3 regions of the Mesobacillus sp. S13 genome follow, and region 1 is predicted to be linked to each of the others. Evidence: riboswitches for the same ligand, from Rfam matches in the RefSeq annotation. Region 1 holds a riboswitch; each other region holds the start of a gene.
The links. A riboswitch is a leader RNA that binds a small molecule or an ion and turns the genes downstream of it on or off. The one in region 1 is predicted to bind S-adenosylmethionine.
Positions count from the first base shown of each region.

Region 2: linked by a shared signal. The riboswitch ahead of LGO15_RS04390 (trans-sulfuration enzyme family protein) and the one ahead of LGO15_RS20855 (methionine ABC transporter ATP-binding protein) in region 1 are both predicted to bind S-adenosylmethionine.
Region 3: linked by a shared signal. The riboswitch ahead of LGO15_RS10565 (LLM class flavin-dependent oxidoreductase) and the one ahead of LGO15_RS20855 (methionine ABC transporter ATP-binding protein) in region 1 are both predicted to bind S-adenosylmethionine.

Region 1 covers NZ_CP084622.1:4,061,226-4,067,876, reverse strand. Annotated here, with positions in the region: gene LGO15_RS20880 (toprim domain-containing protein) at 387-743, shown strand; gene LGO15_RS20875 (thioredoxin family protein) at 750-1,061, shown strand; gene LGO15_RS20870 (MFS transporter) at 1,193-2,458, shown strand; gene LGO15_RS20865 (hypothetical protein) at 2,641-2,979, shown strand; SAM riboswitch class I at 3,066-3,170, shown strand; gene LGO15_RS20860 (O-acetylhomoserine aminocarboxypropyltransferase/cysteine synthase family protein) at 3,254-4,570, shown strand; SAM riboswitch class I at 4,683-4,797, shown strand; gene LGO15_RS20855 (methionine ABC transporter ATP-binding protein) at 5,055-6,080, shown strand; gene LGO15_RS20850 (methionine ABC transporter permease) at 6,073-6,651, shown strand, end outside.
Region 2 covers NZ_CP084622.1:856,694-863,344, reverse strand. Annotated here, with positions in the region: gene LGO15_RS04395 (YflT domain-containing protein) at 1-448, opposite strand, end outside; gene LGO15_RS04390 (trans-sulfuration enzyme family protein) at 834-1,979, opposite strand; SAM riboswitch class I at 2,069-2,172, opposite strand; gene LGO15_RS04385 (CBS domain-containing protein) at 2,320-3,489, opposite strand; gene LGO15_RS04380 (YitT family protein) at 3,670-4,536, shown strand; gene LGO15_RS24135 (hypothetical protein) at 4,865-4,999, opposite strand; gene LGO15_RS04375 (amidase family protein) at 5,024-6,511, opposite strand.
Region 3 covers NZ_CP084622.1:2,067,058-2,073,708, reverse strand. Annotated here, with positions in the region: gene LGO15_RS10590 (vWA domain-containing protein) at 1-426, shown strand, start outside; gene LGO15_RS10585 (hypothetical protein) at 461-754, opposite strand; gene LGO15_RS10580 (hypothetical protein) at 856-1,401, opposite strand; gene LGO15_RS10575 (pentapeptide repeat-containing protein) at 1,592-2,401, opposite strand; gene LGO15_RS10570 (ATP-grasp domain-containing protein) at 2,499-3,452, opposite strand; gene LGO15_RS10565 (LLM class flavin-dependent oxidoreductase) at 3,477-4,526, opposite strand; SAM riboswitch class I at 4,669-4,775, opposite strand; gene LGO15_RS10560 (aminotransferase class I/II-fold pyridoxal phosphate-dependent enzyme) at 4,857-6,038, opposite strand; gene clpP (ATP-dependent Clp endopeptidase proteolytic subunit ClpP) at 6,169-6,651, opposite strand, start outside.

The sequences.
Region 1 (6,651 bases):
GCCCCAGATGGGTCACGGTAGACAGAAAAGGTCATATAGAAAATTCTATAAGCCCGAAACAAGGCCCAAACTAGAAAAGGTCATATAGGAAAATTCTATAAGCCCAAAACAAGGCCTAAACTAGAAAAGGTCATATAGGAAAATTCTATAAACCCAAAAAACAAGGCCCCAAGTAAGAAAAAGATCATATAGAAATTCTAGCCCATGACAAAGCTCTTGGTCACATAGGAAAAGTATTAAGCAAGCAGTTTCCATCCAGCAGGCTAGTCTAATTTTTTGCAATCTCCTCTAAAAACAGTGACAATAGAAATATGAACATAACAGCACAAATTCATTGATCGTGTTTATAATATGGTAAGGTAATTATCTCTGGTGCATAGGTGGTTATGACGATGGACGAAAATTACAAGGTGATCATAGTGGAGGGCTCGTCAGACAAAAAGAAAGTTCAATCTGTGCTGAATGAACCGGTTGAAATTATTTGTACAAATGGGACGATTGGTGTATCGAAGCTTGATGAACTGATTGACTCCCTTTTTGATAAAGATGTTTATATTTTGGTGGATGCGGATGCATCAGGTGAAAAGCTCCGTAAGCAATTCAAGAGAGAGTTTCCAGAGGCGAACCATTTATACATTGACAGGATGTACAGGGAAGTGGCGACGGCGCCAGAAAATCATCTTGCTACAGTTTTAATCGGGGCAAATATTGATGTTCATGCAGAGTACTTAGAAAAAGGATGACTGTAGATGGAAGAATGGAATAAGGAAGAGATCGAAACCTTTCTGGGGGAAAAACGAACGGGTTACCTATACTTTTACACGCCCATGTGCGGCACATGTCAGGTGGCAAGCAAGATGCTGACGGTTATAGAACAGCTATTACCGGATGTGCCTTCAGGGAAAGCTGACTTAAATTATCTGCCTGAAATGGCGGAGCGTTTTGAAATTGAAAGTGTTCCATGTTTGATTGTATTAAGAAAAGGAGAAGAGCAGGAGAAAATCTATGCTTTTCAGTCCGTTCCTTATCTTCATGAAAAACTGAAAGAACTACAGGTTTAATTAAGCGGCTTAGCCGTTTTTTTTTTGCTGATTTGGGAGGATTTTATAAGATGGATGAGTTTAAACATATTTACATATCGTTCCAAAAGGATTATATTTAGTGTATCGAAATAATTGTGAGGCGAAATATAGTGGCTCTATATCAGGAATGGGCTTCCCATATAAAAAGCTATAATCGAAACGTGAAACTTACCTTTTTAGCCAATATCCTGACTCAGGTGGGTCTTGGGATCTTCATGGTGATTTACAACTTTTACATACGTGAGCTCGGATTCAATGAACTGGTTAACGGAAAAGTGATTTCGATGACTTCGTTAGCGACGGCACTGATTCTTATACCTGCAGGAATCTTAAGCGATAAAGCAGGCAGAAAAAAGCTGATGCTTTTTGGAGCTATATCGACAGGCTTCATCTTATTTACCCGCAGTATGGTCGAAACGCAGTCATTGTTGATTTTGTTTGCATTTGGAACAGGTCTGGCGTCCGCTTTTATTCAGGTTTCCATTATTCCGTGGCTTGCGGAAAATTCCAAGCCTGAACAAAGAGTGCACCTTTTCAGTATCCACTTTGCAGCAATGACGGCAGCGAACGTGGTTGGCAGCCTTTTAGGCGGCATTCTTACGGACTTATTTTCATTGGTCGTCCCTGGTTTGGAAAGCATCCGATACACTTTGATTATTGGCTCTGCTCTGTTTATGTCAGCATTGATTCCGATTATGAGGTTAAGTGAAAGTCGGAAATCACACATATCGGCTAGCGATATAAAAGGAAAAACTAAAGGCATTCCCCACAAAGCAAGCTTCAAAATCATTCTCCTATTTGCTGTTGCGCAATTGATGATAGGCTTTGGTGCTGGATTGGTCATACCGTATTTGAATCTTTATTTTGCAGATCGTTTCATGGCTTCTAATTCACTGATAGGTTTGGTCATTTCACTGGGACAGGGAGCTACTGCTGTAGCAATGATTATCGGCCCTATGGTCGTTCGCAGACTTGGCGAAGTGAAAGCAGTAGTGGTTTTGCAGATGTTATCTCTGCCGTTTCTATTGCTGACAGCCTATACGCAAAATTTTTGGTTGGCAGCTTTAGGGTTTTTGTTTCGTCAGGCACTTATGAACGCTGGCAACCCGATACAGATGTCATTAATGATGTCGAAGGTTGATGACTCAATGAAGGGTTTGGCCAACTCTGTGAATCAAATGGTGTTTAATCTCGGTTGGGCCGTCATGGGACCTGTGTCAACTGGGATTGTCCTCAAATACGGATCTTATTGGGGATATGCTACCGTATTTACGATCACTGCGATGCTGTATTTAGTTGGTTCCACGTATTTCTTTGTCGTTTTTAAAAGTATGGATAAGCCAAAATCCGGCATAGTGAGCCCCAAAACAGCCTGATGACCATTTTTCTTGGATTTATTTCTCGGGAAATGAAAGACAATGCCGAATTATCAAAGGGCATTGTCTTTTTTTACGTTATACACGTTGCAAAATCTATTTTAATCGAATTATTTGTCGAAGGATTCTAACAGGTTTTTCCCCTTATTCAAGGAATAGTTATGGTAGGGGAGTTGATCGGAATGCGAGAATGCATTGATAGGTTTGTAACTGTACTTGCCAATAAGGAACATGTTTTTCAACTAGTAAAGAAACTGGACCTGGTGTTGAAAATAGAAGCTGATCATGGCATTCACTATTTACTCTTCAGGGATGGCAAGGTCAGTTACTGCCAATTTTCTAGTCCTAATGGAAACATCGTAACAATCTCAGGAAATGATGCTTATTTGGAGCAATTACTTGATGGAGACCTGAAACTGATGCATGGAGTCAAAATGAATTACTTTAAAACGGATTGTCCATTTCGAGTCCAATTGGTTTTGGAATCATTATTTTACCTTACAAAACCGATTCCATTATAAAACTTTATCTGAAAAGTCTAAATATATTGACCATTATCTATTCACATGATATTATCACTTTAACGCAATAAAAACTTAATTGAATATTCTTATCCAGAGAGGTGGAGGGACTGGCCCTATGAAGCCCGGCAACCGGTTGTGAAAACACGGTGCTAATTCCAGCAGAGTTATTGGCTCTGCAAAGATAAGGAGAGATGATAAATCACCCTCTTCTTAGGAAGAGGGTTTTTTGTATCAGTTTTTCCAAATAATCATGGTGATTGGAGAGATGGAGATGGCAAATGAGCAAAAAAATTATCGGATTGAAACGCTGGGGGTACATGGTGGCCAGTCACCAGACCCGGTGACTGGGGCGAGAGCAGTTCCGATTTATTCGAGCAATGCATTCCAGTTTGAAAACACGGATCATGCCGCAGATTTATTCGCGCTTAAAGAACCGGGCTATATCTATTCACGGATACATAATCCGACCGTAACAGCCCTCGAAGAAAAAGTAGCTTTGCTTGAAGGTGGTGTTGGTGCGCTTGCATTATCAAGCGGAATGTCAGCCATAATGATGGCCATCCTGAACATAGCGCATGCTGGTGATGAAATTGTTGCTGCTGGTAATCTATATGGCGGAACTTACAATCTATTTGCTGTCACCCTGCCAAAGTACGGTATAAAAGTCCATCTGGTGGATTCCACTGATCCTGAAAATTTCCGTAGCGCTATTACTCCAAAAACAAAAGCGGTTTATGCCGAAACAATCGGGAATCCAAGTCTCAGGATCCTCGATATTGAAGCTGTGGCTGAAATTGCTCATGAAGCAGGAGTACCACTGATTATCGATAACACTTTTGCGACTCCTTATCTTTGCCGGCCAATAGAACATGGCGCCGATATCGTCATCCACTCGGCTACCAAATGGCTGTTAGGAAACGGAACAGTTATGGGCGGAATTATTGTGGACGGAGGGAAGTTTGATTGGAAATCAGCTAAGTTCCCAGGTTTCAATGAGCCCGATTCCAGCTATCATAATATTGTCTATAGCGAGGCAATCGGTGCAGCGGCTTATATCGTAAAGGCAAGGGTCCAGCTTTTGCGTGACCTTGGACCGGCAATCAGTCCACAGAGTGCGTTTCAATTCAATTTGGGCATAGAAACCTTGCATGTACGTATGAAGGAGCATATCGCCAATACACGGAAAATCGTAGACTATCTTGAGTCGCATCCCGCTGTTACATGGGTCAGCTATCCTGGCCATGAGTCCCATGCTGATAAAAGTCTTGCAGACCGCTACCTTCCAAAGGGAGCAGGGGCAGTCGTCATCTTTGGGATTGAAGGAGGCAGGGAAGCAGGAGCCAAACTAATTAACTCATTAGAATTATGGTCCCATGTCGCGAATGTCGGCGATGCAAAAAGCCTGATCATCCATCCTGCAAGCACGACACATCAGCAGCTGGATTCTGATGGCCTTAAAGCAGCCGGTGTTCCTGAGGATCTGATCCGTCTTTCGGTCGGGATTGAAAATGTGGACGATATCATTGAAGACCTTGAACAGGCAATCGAAAAAGCGACCGGAGTACCAGGTGTACCGGCAGGAACCTGACATCCATAAGCTTCCAGTTGATATTTAAGAATAATTTTTATTGACACTCTTTTTCACTCCGTGCTACAATCACACTCGTAACTTAAAACCGATTAGATAATTTAATAGCGTGCTCTTATCAAGAGAGGTGGAGGGAAGTGCCCTATGAAACCCGGCAACCGTCATTAAGCTTTGCTTACTGAAATGGTGCCAATTCACACAAAGCAAATTGCTTTGGCAGATGAGAGAAAGGAATCCACTATTACTATGCCTTTCTGCTCACTTGCAGGAAGGCTTTTATTTTGTCTTTTTTTGAAAAAGTTTTTCGAAAAGAGTTTTTCCGAGAGCATGATCATCTCCGATTAAGAGGCTATTTCCCATTTTAGCTAAAGTTTGAATTTTTTCGGTTAGGGAATGGGAAACTAGATTGATAACCTTCTTAAACATAGGAGATTTAACGGTTTTAATAAGTGTAGAATACTCGGTTGCAAAGAGGGGGAGTCAATTGATCACGATAAAGAATGCCAGAAAAATTTACCCTTCCAATAAAGGGGAGGTTAAAGCGGTAGATGATGTCAACCTTGAAGTCAAGGAAGGCGAAATATACGGAGTCATTGGTTACAGCGGCGCCGGTAAAAGTACTTTAATTCGGATGCTGAACGGGCTGGAGATTCCAACATCTGGTTCAGTGGTAGTAGCTGGAAGGGAAGTTTCCCGGATTAAAGGAGCGGAACTTCGCAAGGCCCGTCAGGAAATCAGCATGATTTTCCAGCATTTCAATCTGCTCTGGTCGAGAACGGTAGCGGAGAATATCGCTTTTCCGCTAGAAATTGCCGGAGTGGCTAAAGCAGAAAGAGAGAAGCGGGTCAAAGAATTGATCACACTTGTGGGCCTTGAGGGCCGGGGAGATGCCTATCCTTCCCAGTTGAGCGGAGGCCAGAAGCAGAGGGTCGGAATTGCAAGGGCGCTTGCCAATAATCCAAAGGTTTTGCTTGGAGATGAGGCAACTTCAGCACTTGATCCGCAGACGACTGACCAGATTCTTGATCTCCTTGTTGATATTAATAAAAGACTGGGTCTTACAATCGTCCTGATTACTCACGAAATGCATGTGATTAGGAAAATCTGCCATCGTGTCGCTGTAATGGAAGGCGGAAAAATAGTTGAAACAGGACCGGTATTGGAAGTGTTCAAGAATCCGCAGCAGCCTATTACAAAAAGATTTGTCCAGCAGGTAACAGAACCGGAGGAAACAAAGGAAACAGTTGACCACTTATTGGAGCGTTATCCACATGGCCGCGTTGTTCAGCTGACTTTTGTAGGTGAAGGGACCGAGCAGCCGCTGATCACCAACTTGATTCGTGAGTTTCCGATAACGGTCAATATTGTCCAGGGTAAAATTTCTCAGACACAGAATGGGTCATATGGAACTTTGTTCATCCATCTAGATGGTGACGAAAGCGAAGTAGCCCGGGCAATTGAGTATATTAGCCAGCATGAAGTCGGCGTGGAGGTGATTTCCAATGGCTGAAACATTGTTTCCGAATGTTAATTGGGACCGAATGTGGGAAGCGACACTTGAGACACTATATATGAGTGCCATTTCTGTTCTTGCTACTTTCATCCTTGGAGCCATCCTTGGCCTGCTGCTATTTTTGACATCGAAGGGCAATATATGGGAAAACAAACCGGTCAATTTAGTATTGAGTGGGGTTGTCAATATTTTCAGGTCTATCCCATTCATCATCTTGATCGTTCTGCTAATTCCTTTTACGAAATTCATCGTAGGTTCGATGATTGGCGAAAATGCAGCCTTGCCTGCACTGATCATTGGTTCGGCTCCATTTTACGCGAGAATGGTAGAAATCGGCTTGCGTGAGATTGATAAAGGGGTCATTGAAGCGGCAAAATCCATGGGGGCTAAGACGACGACGATTATCTGGAAGGTGCTATTGCCGGAATCGATGCCAGCCTTGGTGTCCGGTATCACGGTGACGGCAATCGCGTTAGTCAGCTACACAGCGATGGCCGGAGTCATCGGGGCTGGCGGTCTTGGGAACCTTGCCTACATGGAAGGCTTCCAAAGAAGCAGGAATGATGTC
Region 2 (6,651 bases), 1.6 Mb from region 1:
CTCTGTTTTCGTCACGTTCGACAACTACAAGAATCTTACCTTCTTTTACATAGCCTTCGTAACGTTCCGCTTCATCTTCCGGAATGCCCATACCGATCAGTGCTCCGGCTAATCCGCCTGCACCTGCGCCTACTGCTGCACCTGTAAGTGTCGCAGCGATTGGACCCGCAGCTACGATTGGACCAATACCAGGAATCGCTAGCGCACCGATGCCTGCCAATAATCCAGTAAGGCCGCCTAGTACGCCGCCTGTTGCTGCACCTGCAGCCAGACCTTCCTCCGTCTTTGTACCGGTTGCTTCATTGACATCGTGAATCTCATCTTCATTCTTGCTGATAACAGAGATGTCATCAGTTGAGTATCCCTGTCTTTTCAGGTCCTCAACAGCCTGGATTGCGTCTTGCTCGTTATCATATACTCCTACAAGATGTTTTTCATGTTCAAACATAATAAAAGCCTCCTTTAGACGAGTAGTCCCTTTAAAAATACCCGCATACAAGAGGCGTAAACCTTATGTCGAACGATAAATTGGACATTCTCTTTCATCATTAAGTTGGTTTTTGTGTAGGCATGAGAAATCATAAGCGGAGTTTTTCCGGCTTTGTCTAAACAAGAGGCTTATAAATGATAAATAAAAGGAGGTATTCCGGTTAACTGCTACAAATAAGAAAGAATCCAGTGTTTTTGGTTAAATAAACAGAAAAACGACCCTTATTCATGTGAAAATAAGAGTCGTTTCCAATTTAAGCGAAAATTTTCCGTTTATTTTTCAGAAACTGTAAAATCATCATTCCATTTACATAGCCTATTATCAACATTATATGGAGCTCATGTTATTTTTCAACTGCCGCAGACAGTGCTGATTCAAATTGCTGAATGATATCCTCGCTATTTTCGATTCCAACTGAAATCCTGACTAGTCGATACGTGATTCCAAGCTCTGCCTGTGCCTCCGGCGGCAGCGCGCGATGGGAAGTTTTCAGTGGATGGGAGACAGTCGTTTCGACTCCCGCAAGTGTTGGTACAATTTTAACCCAACCTAGCGATTTGAAAAATTGATCTGCATCCACATGTTCTGCGAGTTCAATACTTACGATGGCACCGAATCCTTTTTCACCTTCAGTGAATGGATAATAAACCTTTGCGACATTCTTATTTTCTTTCAGACTGTCAGCCAGCTTTCTGGCATTCTCTGATTGAGCCTTCATCCTCAACCCAAGGGTTTTCAGTCCCCTGCAGGTGAGCCACGCTTCAAACGGACTGAGGTTCGCACCGAGGTTCACGATTCTTGCGCGTGCTTCCGCAATCAGTTCCTTCTTGCCAACGACTACACCCGATGTGACATCACTGTGGCCGCCAATGTATTTGGTCGCACTGTGGACAACCAGTTCAGCTCCGAGTGTGAACGGGCGGACATGCAGCGGCGTAGCGAATGTATTATCCACCAAAACAATGAGATTTCTTTGCTTGGCAAGCGAGATGACCTCCTCCAATTTTTCCACACGAAGAAGCGGATTTGTGATGGACTCAGTATATAGAAGCTTCGTATTCGGTCGGATTGCCTGTTCTACATTTTGCAAATCCGCAAACGCTACAAAAGTCGTCTCGATTCCAAAGCGTTCCAGCTCAGCCTTCAGCATATGGAAACTCCCGCCATAAACATCATCAGCCGCCACAATATGGTCACCGCTTTTCACCACTGCCAGGACACCCGCTAAAATGGCAGCCAGCCCTGATGAAGCCGCCACTCCATCTTCTGCATACTCAAGCGCTGCTACAGCTTGACCCAGTTCATCCGTATTCGGGTTGCCAACCCTGGAATACAAATAATTCCCTTCTCCCTGATAAAAGCCCTCCAGCTCATCAAGATCATTGAATGTAAAAGCTGACGTCTGATAAATCGGGGTAGCCTTGCTTTTAATACCCTGTTGCTTCGTATGTACTGAATGCAATACTTCTGTTTCAAACTTTTTAGCCATCTTGTCACCTGCTTTTAGAATTCGTAGTCGTATGGTAAAACATTATAAAAAAACCTCTCCATTTAGGAGAGGTTAAGTTCAATCAGCCTCTCTTATCTTCAGACTGCAATCTTCAGGACTCAGCACTTTTCATCTAAAAAGATGAGGTAGCCGCGCTTCAAAGGGCCTGTCCCTCCGCCGCTCTGGATAAGAGTTATTTCGAGTTTGAAAATAATTTTTTAATAGCTGAAGTATACCAGCATCGCCGGCTTTCCGTCAATGAGGGTTCACACAGTGTGTCTGATGGATTAACCACTGACATTGTATGCTTAACCCTTGCGTTTCAGTTGCACTCAGCTAATCAATCTTCCGGATCGCTGTCAAGCAAGTCCCACGGCGTGATCACGCCAATTGGCTTCCCGTGCCGGTCACCGGTTTCCGTGATGATGACGGCCTGCAGTTTTTTCCCTCTTGTATGGTAACGCTCAAATAACTCTTCAATATGATACAAAGATGCATCCTCATCGACAAAGGTCACAAAGTAATTTTTCCCCTTCGTCAAAAGCTCTTTGACCCTCACGTCCTCAAAATGCACGACGCTATCTGAAAAATGCTTCGCCATCCACTGGATGATTTCCGTTGAAGTCAGCAAGGCAATATATTTATCATCCTTGTCATAGACAGGGAATCTTGTGAAATCAAACTTATTGATCACCTTTAGAACATCTTTAAGATACGCATCTTCATAATAATAAAACACAGGGCTGGTCGCGATCGATAACGCTGTCTGCGGCTTCTCGAACTCCCTGCATATCTCCTCGATCCGTTCAACCACTTCGATATGAGGCTCGGCGATATAATAATCCGCGTTCACCCGCTCATGGACAATCGCATTGCGAAGCTTCGCAAACTGATGAAGCTCACTTTTATATTTACGCACTAATGAATGATTTTTATAGCCTGAATACAGCAGCTCGACAAACGCATCACTGTCCGTTCCCTTCACCATTTCTTTCAACGCTTTATGAATCCTGTTAAAAGCTGTCTCGAACTTTCCGGATTGCTCCTTATGTTTTACCTCATGCTCCTCAGAAGCATTGGTGCCTGATTCGGGATTCCTTCCATCATCATTTCCACGCTTTTTCCCATTCCCATTATTGGATTGTTGAGAAGATGGTTTCCCATTACCGTTTTTGCTTTTGGATTGATTGGAGGATGAGTTACCATTACTGTTTTTTAATTGTTCTTCAGATGAGGAACTCTTCCCGCGGCTGGTCTGCTTGTTGTCTGATTTAGCTTTTGACGGCGAGTTGCCGTTTCCTTTTCCAGCTGAATTGGATGAATCCGCACTTTCGTTGTCTTTTTTACCAGGGTGCTTTTGTTCCTTTTCATCAACTCGCTTCAGCCTATTTTCATCTGACACTTGCTGCTTAGGATTTGTACGAAGATATGACTTTTTATTTTTCCCAGCCTGTTTTTTTGAACCTGACTGATGATTGGATCTATGTTTATTCTGAGTATTTTTAACCAAGATAGCCCCTCCGTAATTTCAAATAACTTCCCCTTCTCCTTACCCCATTTACCACTTTTACTAATCATGGATATATAATGTAAAAATTCCAGATGAACTTTAAGTTTGATACAATAAGTATAGTACATACATTACTAATTCATAGATGTTTATTTTTTATAGAAAAGGGATTGATATTCAGTGGCAGCAACGAAGAAAAAAAGGGTAGTCAAAGAGGTCACACAGCTTGTGACTATTACAATTGGGGCGATTATCGCGGCTTTTGGGCTCGACCTGTTCCTGGTTCCTAATGCGATTCTTGATGGAGGGGTCATCGGGCTTTCCATCATCGCAGCAGAACTGACGAACATTTCGATGAGTATTTTCCTGATTGTGTTCAACCTCCCATTCCTGTATATCGGATATCGGAGGATGGGATTGAAATTCACGCTTCGCACTTTGTATGGAGTCATCATTTTATCAGGCGCGACCGCTTATTTACATCACTTTGAACCAGTTACGGATGATTTGTTTTTGGCAACGATCATCGGCGCAGTTATCTTAGGTACAGGTGTCGGTTTGGTCATCCGCGCAGGCGGAGCACTGGACGGAACGGAAATCATCGCAATCCTTGTCAGCAAAAAGCGCACCGTCTCTGTCGGACAAATCGTCATGATCATGAACCTATTCATCTTCATTTTAGCCGCCCTGCTCGTGTTCAGCTGGGAAACAGCCATGTACTCTATCATCACCTATTTCATCGCCTTCAAGATGATCGATGTCGTCGTCGAGGGCATGGAAGAGCTAAAATCCGTCACGATCATTTCCGATGTTCCTGAAGAAATTGCCGAAGCCTTGCTTAAGCAATTAGGCCGAGGCATGACCTACATCCAGGGCCAGGGCGTTTTTTCAAGTGAGCCTAAGAAAATCATCTACACCATCGTCAGCCGGATTGAATTATCCACACTGCGCTCCGTTGTCGATGATATTGATCCGAATGCTTTAGTCGCGATTGAAAATGTCGCTGATGTTTCCGGAAGCAACTTTGATAAGAGCGGCGGGCATTGATTAAACATGATGGATGAGCGGTTGGTCGATAAAATCTGAAATGTGGTCGATATATCCTTAAAAGTGGTCGATATATCTTAAAATGTGGTCGATATATCTTAAAATGTGGTCAAAATAATTAAAAATCCGCCAATATATTTCGAAATGTGGTCGAAATATCTTCAAATGTCGTCGCATAATTTATTTTTTCGCCAATAAGTTCTTGATTAGTCTTTGTCTACGAGTGTTTCTCATGCAATTGTTAGTATTTCCACCAATATTTGATGTGATTTTATCGATTTTCAATGTAAAAAGTGCCCTGGCGAAGAATCGCCGGGGCACTTTGCTGTTAATCAATCGGATTGTTGAATTTCTTTTCTTTCTGGCCAGTTGTGAATTCTACTAGTTCTTCAGGAGTATTGTTGCCCTTTTTCTTGTTGTTGTTGCGCTGGGCGTTTCCGTTGCCTAGCTTTTGTTTGCCCATTCTACCTCGCTCCTTTTGATGGATTCATGAAGTAGTATGGATTTTTTCCTCGGCGTTTATTCCAAGTTCAGGCGCCCGGCGCACCTTGGTTGCCTGCTCGTATGCATAGGCGAGTTTAATCAGCAATGGTTCGCTGAAGGCCGTACCCGAGAAGGTGATGCCGACCGGCTCTCCTTCTTCTGTGAAAGCAGTTGGGACTGTAACGGATGGGTATCCTGCTTTAGAACCGATCGTTGAGCCATCCATCGGGAAAAGCACCGCATCAGCATCATATTCTTTCAATGCATAGTCAATTCCCTGCTCCCTTGCCATATAAAGATTGTATTCAAGTTCTTCGAGGTACTCAGCCTCGGTCAGGGTCCCGCTTGTTTTTTCCGACTCAAGCAGCACTTCCTGGCCATACTTCAGCATTTTTTCACCATGCTCATTATTGAAAGCAATCACGTCAGCAAGCGTCCTGACCGGTACATTCGGTGCAAGACCGTTCAGATAAGCATTCAGGTCCGCTTTAAATTCATAGCTCAAAACCTTATAACCCCAGGTCGCCTTCGCTGCTGGTACCTCTGCTTCAACTACCTCGGCACCCAGTTCTTTCAATTTCTCAACCGCTTTTTGAAAAATTTGCTCCTGTTCTTGAGTCCACTTGCCAATATACTCTTCTCTTACAACAGCAATTTTCGCTCCATTTAATGCTTTTTCATCGAAAAGAGAGTCATGATTGAACTGTGGTAAATTGACCATCGTTGCCGGGTCTTGCGGATCCTGTCCAGCAATCGCTTCTAAAAGGTAAACGGCGTCCTTCACAATTCTTGCCATCGGACCGGCGGTATCCTGAGTGTGGGCAATCGGGATGATGCCGCTGCGGCTGACAAGGCCGACTGTCGGCTTGATGCCTACCAATGAATTTTGCGAAGCTGGGTTCAAAATAGAGCCATCCGTTTCCGTTCCGACGGCAACTGCAGCCAAGTTAGCGGCAATTGAAGCGCCGGAGCCAGCACTTGAGCCGCCAACATCAAATTTCCCGGGACCGTACGGATTCAGTACCTGGCCTCCGCGCGAACTGTAGCCGCTCTTCATGCCATTTGCCATGAAATTTGCCCACTCGGTCATATTCGTTTTACCAAGGATGACAGCACCAGCTTCCCTGAGCCTTGCCGCGACAAAGGAATCTTTTTGGGCAAAAGAGTCCTTCAATGCGAGCGATCCAGCACTTGTATGCATTTTATCATTGGTATCAATATTATCTTTTACCAGGACCGGAATGCCGTGCAAAGGGCCTCTTGGACCTTTCTGTTTTCGTTCAGCGTCCAAGGAAGCCGCGATGTGCAGAGCATCAGGATTGAGTTCAAGCACAGAGTTGGTTATTGTATCAAAAGCGGCGATACGAGCCTGATACATCATGACTAGGTCATGTGAAGACAGCTCTCCCTTCTCCATTTTCTCCTGCATTTCATCAATCGTCGCTTCCGGCAGCCACTCTTCCATCAATGTATTTAAATGTGGATTTTTCACGTTCAACCATCCCCTTTCAAAAAGGCAACCTCTTTTACAGAGCCTTCAAAAATTAAACTATGGAATATATATTCTGATGTCTTCCTGAAAACTCCTTTATTCACAGGAAAAAAGCTATAGGAAAAGATCCTATAGCTTGG
Region 3 (6,651 bases), 2.0 Mb from region 1:
GGTGAATACTTCAAAGCCGATAATCCTGAGGAATTGAAGAATACAATCCAGTACGAGTGGCTCCCTTCCACTCTCGACCTGGCCTTTGCTTTTACGATGGCTCCAGACGGATGGGATATGGTCGCAGAATACAAAGTTGCAGAAAAGTATCCTCTTGAATTATGGACCATCGGAAGAAAAGAAGCACACCGGATCATTGACGCAGCTGCCATCATGTCCGAGAACGGCTGGATCACTGATGAACAATATTCCGAGTTAAGAGATTGGGGATTTGAACGCAGCGAAGCCATGAAGGAACTCCATTACACCATGAGCAAAACCAATCGTGAAAAAGCAGATACCGAAAGCCAGGAAATCAGGAAAAGAGTCGATGAATGGACAGAAAAAATGAAAGAACTGAAAAAAGAGCGCGGCGATACTTGGTAAAAAAGATGGTCCGATATAATGCGGACCATCTTCTTTATTCAATCACCATGCCATGCTGAGTTCTCATAAGCTTAATTTGCCTGTCCTGATGTACATTCTCGTAAATCGCTTTGGTCACCACAATTTTTTCTCCATTAAGCCGTATCCAGTATTCCCGTTCCTCAGTAAAGTTGCCAAATGTATTCATGGTTGTATTAGTTACTCCTTTATCCTCAACGGTCCCCTTTACAGAATGAACCCCAAACTGGGAGTAAAGGTAGTCTTCATAGGCAAGAGACAAAAGAACAATACTAGAGAACCAAGTCATTGTCACCAGAATAGATTTCATTTTTAATCACCAATTCTAGTTTTAACCAAACAGAAAATTGCTATCCTTTCTTTACCAGCAATCAAAAAAGAACGCAAAATTTTCATGCGTTCTTCTCAGGCTTATAACATTTGATTGGCCAATGCAATAGTGTCTTTCTTCGATTGCTCATCCGAGATATTAGGATTGTAATAGCCAATACTATAATAGATTCCATCCTTTTCAAAAACGAGAGTTCCTTTCATATAATCTCCAGCCGTCCCATCAGCTAGCTTAACTTCGTCCCCTGGACCTTCTGGATATTCAATTTTAAAATTATGGACAGTAATCATGAAAATGATGTTATCTTCTTTGTTTTTTGAAACACTGTCAAAATTGACTTGTAAATCCTTCCCATCATGCTTAAAATCTTCAATCGTCATTTTCAGCGGCATGGCGTCAAAAGGAAAATCCTTAGGCGGAATTACTTCAAATGGCAAAGAATCTAAGCCAACTTTCAAGGATGGTACATTATAAAGGATCGGAATACTTTTCAATTGTTCCTCAGTGGCATTTCCAGTTTGTTCAACTTTCTCAAGTTTACTTGTATCGAGCACTTCGTTTTGTTTTTGCTGATAGCCGAAAAGCAATAGTAGAAAGATTATAGGAATAAATGATAACTTTTTCATATGCTCTCCCCCCTTTATGTTTAATACGGAAGGACATTCGATAAGTTTCAAAATTTAGCCATTTTTTCAAGAACTAAACAATAACTACTTCTTATCCTTCCAAACTTTTGCTCCAAATCCAACTGCCAGGACACTAAAGATACTGCCAATCAATATTACAAATGCCGTCATTTTAACTCCTCCTTCAGATTTACCAGTGTGTAGGCCTATTTAGTGTCGAAGGTAATTTGGTTTCAGCATTACCTTTTGATGAGTTGATCTGAGCCTGAGTCAGAAAAAAGCTGCCTTCCAGATTTGCATCGCTTAAGTCGGCATCCCTTAAATCGGCACCGATAAAGTCACACACCTTCATGTCAGCTCCTTTGAGATTTGCAGCAATCAACAGTGCGCCCCGTAAATCGGATCCTCTGAGATCCGCTCCTATTAACCTGGCACCAAAAAGGTTCTTTCCTCTCGGCTGCTTCCTGTTTTTTACTCGAGAACGGACCAGTTCACTGGTTTTTAAGAGGAATCCGTTAACCTCTGCTCGATGTGCAGGAATATCCAACTTGAGAATTTCAGCAGATTCAAGGTTTGTAAGCTGTTCTGTTTTTTCATAAATAGTTCGGAGACTACCGTATAATGGCTTCGCGTACTCTAATTTCATGGATTCATCCAAGTAAAGTAGCATTTCATGTAGCTGCTGCATGATCGGGAATACATCGAACATTTCTTTCGCTGTATCTGGCTGGTCTCGCCAATCCAGCCCCCTATAGGTAACTTGTGAAACCTTTTGCCCCGCACCGAAGCATTCGTAAACTGTACATCCTTTGAAGCCTTCATCCCTCAGTTTGTTATGAATCCCACAACAGTAATCCTTCTGCAAGTTCTGACAAGGCACCCCGGCACCCTTATCAAAAGCAAAGTCAGCTGATTTCGCATATGGCAAAGCCACACAGCATAAACCAAAGCAACTTTCGCAATCGGCACTTAACTTATTTTGCAACATTTGATTATTCATTTCTCTTAATCTCCTGTAGTATAATTCCATCTTTTGTTAAATATAGATTATCACATTTCACCTTAGAAAAAATAAAAAAGCAGGGGGAATCCCCTGCTTATCTTGTCACTATGCCATACTCCGCAGCCAGCTCTTCTCCTAAAAATTTTGCTAACTCAAGCATGCCGAATTTCCCTGCCTTTGCTTCGGCATCAGAATTGTAGTTAGTATTTGTATTGATATCGTAAGTGAAAATTTCACCTGACTCATTTCTGATGAATTCAATTCCGGCAACATTAATATTGTTAGCTTCTAGCACTCTCTTATATTGATCAATAATAGGGTCCTTGAATCCATCGATAACCTGGAATTTCGGCTTTTCATCAACCTCTTCTCCTACAGGACAGAAAAGGTCTCCAATCTGGCAGGCATCTGCCGGGCATAATTCAAAGCCTTCAGATGTATCGACCCTCACGGCATAAACAAATTCTCCGCCTACGAACTCACATCTTGTTATATAGTTCTCCGGAGACTGGATATATTCCTGAATGAGCGTAACACCATCCACCGGTTCTTCAAATGCAGAGCCATTAACATATGACTTCAATGCATCAGCCGATTGAAAAAGTTGTACTCCAAGACCCTTTCCTGCACGGTTATGCTTAGTGATAAACGCTTTCCCTTCGAATTCCTTGGCCGCTTCTAAGAGCTGTTTTTTACCGACAGTCGCTATTGTCCTTGGAGTTTTTACTCCTTGCTTGGCCAGCTCAAGGTATTGCTTGACCTTGCTAACTTCCAGTTCCAGCGCGCGTGTTCCGTTGAAAACTTTGCGTCCGTGAGCCTCCAGCCAGGCTAAAACCTGGGCAGTATATTCCGGAGCGAATCGATGGCCTCTCGTGTGAGACGAAGCGCTCATCCTGCTATAAAAAATACCTTGTGGCGGTTCCTTTGATAAATCCAGCAGTCCTTCGTCAAGATGCCATTCCTCAAAAGGAACACCTAGCTCCTCTAACCGCTTTGTTAAATGAATTGTCCATTCACTATTTTCATGGATGATATATACTTTGCTCATATTTACTCATCTCCTTATGGTAGTTCAAGCAATCGCTTGCTTTCTTTTTGCCTCAACAAGAGGCATAACCTGCTTTGCGAAACGTTCCATTTCTTCGAGCTGCGGAGAGAATTGCAGCAGAAGCAACCCTAATCCGGCTTGTTCATACTGAAGAATTCGCTCGGCGATTTGGTCTGGAGTGCCAATTAAATTCGGGCGTAACCCACGGTTTGACACCGAGTAATCCTGGTGCTGGATTTGTTGTTCAAGCTGGGATTTACTTGTGAAATCCTTAAAGCCAGCATAGGCACTTGATTCCTTTACAGTCGTAATGCGTTTCAATTCTGCGAATGCTTCTTCCTCGGTGTCACGACAAATGACATAGGCAGCCATTCCGAACTCCGACAATTCTGGATTTGACGTAGCCGCTCTGCGGACTTTCATGTCTGTAATTTTCCGTTCAATTTCTTCTACTGTTCCGCCATGCATGACATAGGCATCACATTTTTCAACAATGGTCTGTTTTCCTTTTGGACTTTCTCCGCCGGCATAAAGGACCGGATTCGGCCGCTGAACTGGTTTCGGGAACAGCTTCGTATCCTTGAGCTGATAAAACTTGCCTTCATAAGAGAAGGTTTCATCACGCCATAGTCCCTTGAGTACATCTATGAACTCTATAGTCCTGTCATATCGCTCATCATGTTCGGTAAAAATTCCGCCGTATTGCCTTGCTTCTTCCTCCCACCATGCTGAAACAACATTAAGCGTAAATCGACCGTTGCTGAGTTGATCAATATTTGCCGCCATTTTTGCTGTGATAGCCGGATTGTGGAAGCCCGGTCTAACCGCTGCCATTATTTCAATTTTTTCCGTTACTGAAGCCAGTGCGGCAGCAGTTGTCCATGCTTCAAGGGAATCGCACTCTGGCCCTTTTATATCATTCAAGTATAATTCGGCAATTAATGTTGTAGAGTAGCCCCATTGTTCTGCTGATTGAATCACTTTCTTTGCATAGTCAAAGGTAGGCGGCATGTTTTCGTCTTCTACGTTCCTTAGCCATCCGCCAAAAATAGGCAGCCAAAATCCGTATTTCATCTCAATCTCTCCTCTGCTCATAGAATTCCAACTTAACAAACCTGATAAGTTGGTTTTATAAGTAAAACAATAAAGACTCATAAATAAGCCTCCTAAAAACAAAAAGCTCCCTTCTTCAAGAAGAGAGCCATATCATACTCTCTTCTCATCTTTCAGACAAAAATTGTCCGCAGGAATTGGCACAGTATTCTTTAAGAACCTGTTGCCGAGGTTTCGCAGGGCCTTTCCCTCCACCTCTCTTGATAAGAAGACATAAATATTAAATTTTAGTTCGTTAAAGTGATAATATTCCAAATTCATTCAAAAGTCAATTCGTTTATCGAAATATTATTAGATTCCGACCGGAAACCCAGACAAAAATTTATTTACCCTTTGAGATGCTTCTATCAGTCTATCTGGTGGCTGAACCATGGCAATTCGGACATAGCCTTCGCCTTGTTTGCCAAAAGCATCACCAGGAACGACGGCAATTCCTTCTTCATCAATTAGCTTGAAAGCGAAATCGCGGGATTTCCAGCCGGCAGGAATTTTAGCCCACACAAACATCGTTGCCGGAGAATTGGCCACTTGCCAACCGCTATTCCTGAACCCTGAAACCAATGCATCCCTTCGTGCTTCATACTGTTTCAGCTGATCCCCCAGAAAAGAATAATCTGAGGTCAGTGCAGCAATTGCTGCTTTTTGAATCGGGTAAAAAATACCGTAATCGATATGTGATTTGAAGGAAGCAAGAATATTGATCACCTGTGAATTCCCAGCGACGTAGCCAATGCGGCAGCCTGCCATATTGAAGGTTTTTGACAATGAGTTAAACTCTACCCCTACGTCTTTGGCGCCCTCCACCGAAAGGAAGCTGGTTTTCGGATTCCCATCATAAATCAATTCAGAATAGGCGAAGTCGTGCACCACGAGGATGTTATGTACTTTAGCGAATTCGACTACCTGTTCAAAAAAGCTGCTGTCCGCCAGAGCCGTGACAGGATTTCCAGGATAACTCAAGATCATCATTTTTGACTTTTCTAAGATTTCTAGAGGAATCTCATTCAGCTGCGGCAGATATTGATTTCTCTCCAACAAAGGCATAGCATAGATCGACCCGCCGGCAATGGTTACGCTAGCTTCATAGATTGGGTAACCTGGATCCGGAACAAGTACATAATCCCCAGGGTCAATGATTGCAGTAGCCAAGTGCGCTAGCCCATCCTGCGAGCCCATCAGCTGCAAGACTTCACTTTCGGCTTCTAGCTCAACAGAATAACGCTGTTGATAAAAATATGTAACTGCCTCATTAAATTCACTGATTCCCTTTAACGTGTATCCATATCTCCCTGGATCCATCGAATATTTAGCAAGTTCCTCCATTACAAAAGAAGGCGGGCCAAAATCAGGACTCCCTATACATAAGTCAATAACATCTTTCCCGTTCATCAATGCTGCCTGTTTACGGTCAACCACTTCCTGAAAAATACTTGATGTCATCTTTCTAATCTTTTCTGATCCGTAAATATTCATGGAAATTCTCCCTTACTGTTTATTTCTTTAACGCTGTGAATTGTTAGAATCTTTTAAAATATAAATTCGATTATATCAGGGGCAGCCAGTCATTTCTAGCAAAAAAAAAACAGGACTGCTTAAGCAGCCCCTATGTTCGTGTAATAATTTTATCAATAATCCCGTATTCCAAAGCTTCCTGTGCACTCATAAAATAATCCCGGTCAGTATCCTTTGCGATTTTTTCAACCGACTGGCCAGTTCTATCGGAAATAATTTGATTCACATGGTCGCGCAGCTTTAGGATTCTTTTAGCCGAAATCTCAATCTCAGTCGCCTGGCCTCTTGCACCGCCCAACGGCTGATGGATCATGATTTCACTGTTAGGCAATGCAAATCTTTTCCCTTTTGTACCGGCAAGCAGCAACATGGCTCCAAAAGATGCGGCCATTCCGATGCAGATTGTGCTGATGTCGGGCTTGATGTATTCCATCGTATCAAAAATTGCGAATCCTGCTGTGGTTGAACCTCCAGGACTATTAATATAGATCGAGATATCCTTTTCAGGATTATCTGCTTCAAGAAACAGAAGCTGAGCAATAACGCTGTTTGCCACCTGGTCATTGATTTCATC